Regions from separate parts of the Paenibacillus sp. B46(2026) genome, predicted to be linked through region 1. Evidence: predicted binding sites of a transcription regulator. Region 1 holds the regulator's gene; the other holds the start of a gene.
What was found. The regulator Rex, encoded in region 1, represses fermentation and respiration genes when NADH is low (regulators of the CRP and FNR family bind a similar motif). The targets are predictions, from matches to a motif close to TTGTGAAATATTTCACAA.
Positions count from the first base shown of each region.

Region 2: pflB (formate C-acetyltransferase) is a predicted target of Rex. The motif match lies at 1,438-1,455, and genes of this name have one in related genera.

Region 1 is NZ_CM165907.1:4,198,880-4,201,358, reverse strand. Features, by position in the region: gene dinG (ATP-dependent DNA helicase DinG) at 1-725, shown strand, start outside; gene AC1S8V_RS18690 (redox-sensing transcriptional repressor Rex) at 944-1,597, shown strand; gene AC1S8V_RS18685 (amidohydrolase) at 1,584-2,479, shown strand, end outside.
Region 2 is NZ_CM165907.1:4,377,932-4,380,410, reverse strand. Features, by position in the region: gene adhE (bifunctional acetaldehyde-CoA/alcohol dehydrogenase) at 1-744, shown strand, start outside; gene pflB (formate C-acetyltransferase) at 1,538-2,479, shown strand, end outside.

The DNA.
Region 1 (2,479 bases):
CCGAGAATAATCGACTGTTAACGTCGATGCTGCCATCACCGTTCAACTATCGCGATCAGGCACTTCTCGTGATTCCGCGTGATTTTCCGAGTGTGAAGGGCAGTGTGGGTGATGCGCACTTTGTCAATATGCTGGTGCAGTCACTCGCAGAGACCGCAATTGCCACTCGTGGACGCATGATGGTTCTGTTTACTTCTTACAAGATGCTGCGACAGGTCTATGATCCGCTGAAGGAGGCTTTGTCTGGTAACGATATCTCGTTGCTGGGCCAAGGCGTGGACAGTGGAAGCCGCTCCAAGTTGACTCGCAGGTTCCAGGAGGCCAAAGCTACAGTACTTCTGGGCACAAGCAGCTTCTGGGAGGGTGTAGATATCCCTGGTGATGCATTAACCTGTCTCGCTATTGTGCGATTGCCTTTCCAGCCACCGAATCATCCGTTGGTGGAAGCCAAGAGTGAGTTGCTACAAGAACAAAAGAAAAATCCATTCTTGAAACTGTCTGTGCCGCAAGCGGTCATTCGTTTCAAGCAGGGATTTGGCCGTTTGGTGCGTACAGCGAAGGACAGAGGCATTGTCATTGTTTATGATACACGGGTGATTGAAGCGTATTATGGTAAATTCTTTTTATATTCATTACCTGGTCCCAAAATGGAGCATATGCTCACGGAACAGATGGTTCCACGAATTACCGAGTGGTTGGAAAAACCTGCTAAAGAACAAGAATAAGGGTTGTTTTGTTCGTTATATCATTGCATGACACTATCGTTTGGCGTTAAACTTTATTAGATATTTCCGTATCCGATTGAAACAGTTGCATGTAAGAACTTATAACCTAAATTACAAGGAGCATTCTGTATTAAATGTCACGTTTATCTTTGAGTTTATACAGGATGCTCATCTTTTCATCTATTATTTTATCGTGGCCTTGGTAAGGGGGAGCAAGAATGAAATCGGATAAAATTTCGGAAGCGGTGGTACGACGTCTGCCTGTATACTTGCGTTATTTGAGCGAGTTGCATCAGCGTGAGGTGGCTACTGTTTCTTCTCAAGAGCTTGGACAGAGGCTGGATCTGAATCCGGCCCAAATTCGAAAAGACCTGGCTTACTTCGGTGATTTTGGTCGTAAAGGGATCGGGTATGATGTATCCTATTTGATCGAGAAAATTCGTCACATCCTCAAGATCGATCAGCAAATTAATGTAGCTCTGGTAGGCGCGGGTAATCTCGGACAGGCCTTGTCCAACTACAACGCATATCTGAAAGACAACATGAAGATTGTTGCTGTATTCGATGCATACGGACCGAAGATTGGTAGTCAAATCAACAGTTTGACGGTGAAACCAATGAATGAATTGACGGAAACGGTGAAAACGGATAACATCCGCATCGGAATTATCACGGTTCCGGATACGGAAGCCCAAAATGTAGCCGATCAGCTTATTGAATCCGGAATCGAAGCGATCCTTAATTTTGCACCAACAATTCTAAAAACACCGCCGCATATCCGCATTCACCATGCTGACTTTACAACGGATCTGCTTAGTTTGGCCTATTACTTGGAGACTGGAAAGGACGACGAGGAAGATGACAACAAATAGATGGGTAATCCACAACGGCAAATTTGCCGTTAATGAAGGCACAACATGGAACGTGGTTCAAGGATACATGGTTGTTGAGAATGACAAGATTGTGCATATTGGTGAGACATTGCCGGATGAAGACAAAAATTGTACCAAAGTGGATGGAAAAGGATTGTTCTTCCTGCCGGGTCTGATCAATACGCATGGTCATGCAGCAATGTCGTTGCTCAGAGGGCACGGAGACGATCTTGCGTTGCAAGTATGGTTGCAGGAAAAAATGTGGCCGATGGAAGCAAAAATGACTTCACAAGACGTATATTGGGGAACTTCGCTATCGGTGCTTGAAATGTTGAAAGGCGGAACTACAGCTTTCCTGGACATGTATGATCACATGGATCAAGTTGCCAAAGTTGTGGAGCAATCCGGCGTTAGAGCAGCACTGGCACGTGGTGTAATCGGGCTGTGCTCGGAAGAAGAGCAGTTGCGGAAGCTGGAGGAGTCGGCAGCGTTTGCACGTGAGTGGAATGGACAGGCAGATGGTCGTATTACAACCGTAATCTCGCCACACGCCCCATATACATGCCCTCCTGACTACATAGAGAAGCTTGTACAGGTCGCGAATGACCTAAACCTTCCTCTCCATACACATATGTCTGAAACGCTTCGTGAAGTGGAGCAGAACGTGGCTGATTATGGACTGCGTCCTGTGGCACATCTCGAGAAACTGGGATTTTTCTCCCGTCCATCTCTGGTTGCACATGCGGTGCATCTGAATGACGAAGAGATTGAAATTTTGGCCCGTCATGATGTGGCTGTATCCCATAACCCGGGAAGTAACCTGAAACTTGCTTCCGGAGTTGCGCGGGTACCTGCATTGCTGAAAGCAGGAGTTACCGTGTC
Region 2 (2,479 bases), 180 kb from region 1:
GGTAACACCAAATATCCATTGGCTGACTATGAGCTGACTCCAGACGTAGCGATTGTTGATCCGGAGTTCGTATACTCCCTGCCTAGAACAGCGGTTGCAGATACAGGTATGGATGTACTGACTCATGCGATTGAAGCTTATGTGTCTGTCATGGCAAATGATTACACGGATGGACTTGCGATCAAAGCCATTCAACTGGTGTTCCAATACCTGGAGCAATCGGCACTGCAAGGAGATAAACTGGCACGTGAGAAAATGCATAATGCTTCCACGATTGCCGGTATGGCATTTGCCAACGCGTTCCTGGGTATTAACCACAGCTTGGCGCATAAATGGGGCGGTCAGTATCACACAGCACATGGACGCACCAATGCGATCCTGATGCCACACGTCATTCGTTACAACGCGAAAAAACCGACCAAATTCGCAGCGTTCCCAAAATATTCGCACTTTGTAGCGGATGAGCGTTATGCCGAAATTGCCCGGATTCTGGGATTGCCTGCACGTACAACAGAAGAAGGGGTAACCAGTCTCATCAATGCGATTCGTAACCTGAACAAAACACTGGGTATTGAAGAATCGTTCCAGGAAATCGGATTTGATGCAAAAGACTTTGAAGCACATGTAGATTATCTGGCTGACCGTGCCTTCGAAGATCAATGCACAACCGCCAATCCGAAGTTGCCGCTGGTAACTGAACTGGCTGATGTGTACCGCAACGCTTTCTACGGAAAGTTTGAATAATAAATCTAGAATGAAGCGTGCCTTACGGCAAGAAGATCAGGGTTCCCCGAGAGGGGAGCCCCGATTGCCGTCTTTCACACAAAAAAGAAAAGGGCAGAAAAACAGAAGAGCGAGCATCTGTTTTTCAGGATTTATTCTAAGATTTGATTTGCTCCGAGCCTAGAGGAGCCAAAGGGTTCTAGAGAGGTTACACGGAATCCGTGATATGGCTGTTTGAGCCAGGTGGTCACACCATACCGAAGAGGGCAGAAAAACAGAAGAGCGAAGCCTCTGTTTTTCAGGAGTATTTTAAAATTTGGTTTGCTCCGAGCATAGAGGAGCAAAGGGTTCTTAAAGAGGTTACACGGAATTCGTGATGTGGCTGTTTGAACCAGATGTTCACACAATAACGGAGAGGGCAGAAAAAACTGAAGAAGCGGAGCGTTCGCCTTTATCCCCGGATTTTACCCTTTTGAAATATAAAATTGAAAAAATCCGGGGATAACAGCGATCGGAAGTTGTTCTGCCCGCGCAGTGGCTAAGTGTGAATCTAAAGAGGGTTCAATGGGACACAGCGCAGGTGGAGTGAGTTAGTTCACCGCCTTTGTGACAAAAATCACAGATGATGAAAGCCCCAAGACGTATACTGAAAATGTAAGAAAAACATTCATCCCGCGGTTCCGGTTCCCAAGTAGAGAGAACATGTTCCGGTTTATGTGAAACAATTCACATTAATCGCGGCTCTGGGCACACAATGCTACGAATGAAGCAAGATGTTATGTGTCCAGAAATCCAAATTAGTGGAGGGATTAAGATGTCGGTGATTGAAAAAGATGTCAAACAACAAACAGGCTGGAGAAACTTTACCAAAGGAACATGGACCAAATCCGTAGATGTGAATGATTTTCTGGCACACAACTTGTCTCCGTATTACGGTGATGAAGCATTTCTCGCAGGTGCAACCCAGAATACCAAAGAATTGTGGGATATCGTATCTGATCTGACCAAAAAAGAACGGGATAACGGCGGTGTCCTTGACGTTGATGTGAACACACCAGGTACTATTATTTCTCACCAACCAGGTTATCTGGATCAATCCAAAGAGCAGATTGTCGGCGTTCAGACCGATGCTCCGTTCAAACGTTCCATTCAACCAACAGGCGGAATCCGGATGATGATTGATGCATGTGAAGCATACGGCTTCGAATTGCCTCAAGGCGTCATTGATATATTTACGAACATTCGCAAAACACATAACCAAGGTGTATTCGATGCTTATACTTCCGACATGCGTGCAGCGCGTAAAGCAGGGATTATTACAGGTCTCCCAGATGCTTATGGCCGTGGCCGGATCATCGGTGACTATCGTCGTGTAGCTTTGTACGGGGTAGACTTCCTGATTCGTAACAAAAAAGGTGAACTGAATGCACTCGAAGTTGATGTCATTGATGAAGATGTCATTCGTCTGCGGGAAGAATTGTCTGAACAGATTCGTGCATTGCAAGAATTGAAGCAATTGGGCGATATGCACGGATTCGATATTTCCTTGCCAGCGACAACAGCGAAAGAAGCGTTCCAATGGTTGTACTTCGGTTATCTCGCTGCGATCAAAGAACAGAACGGTGCTGCGATGTCCCTGGGACGTGTATCTTCTTTCCTGGATATCTACATTGAGCGTGACCTGCAAGAAGGCATTCTGTCCGAAGAACAGGCTCAGGAATTGGTTGACCATTTCGTCATGAAACTGCGGATTGTC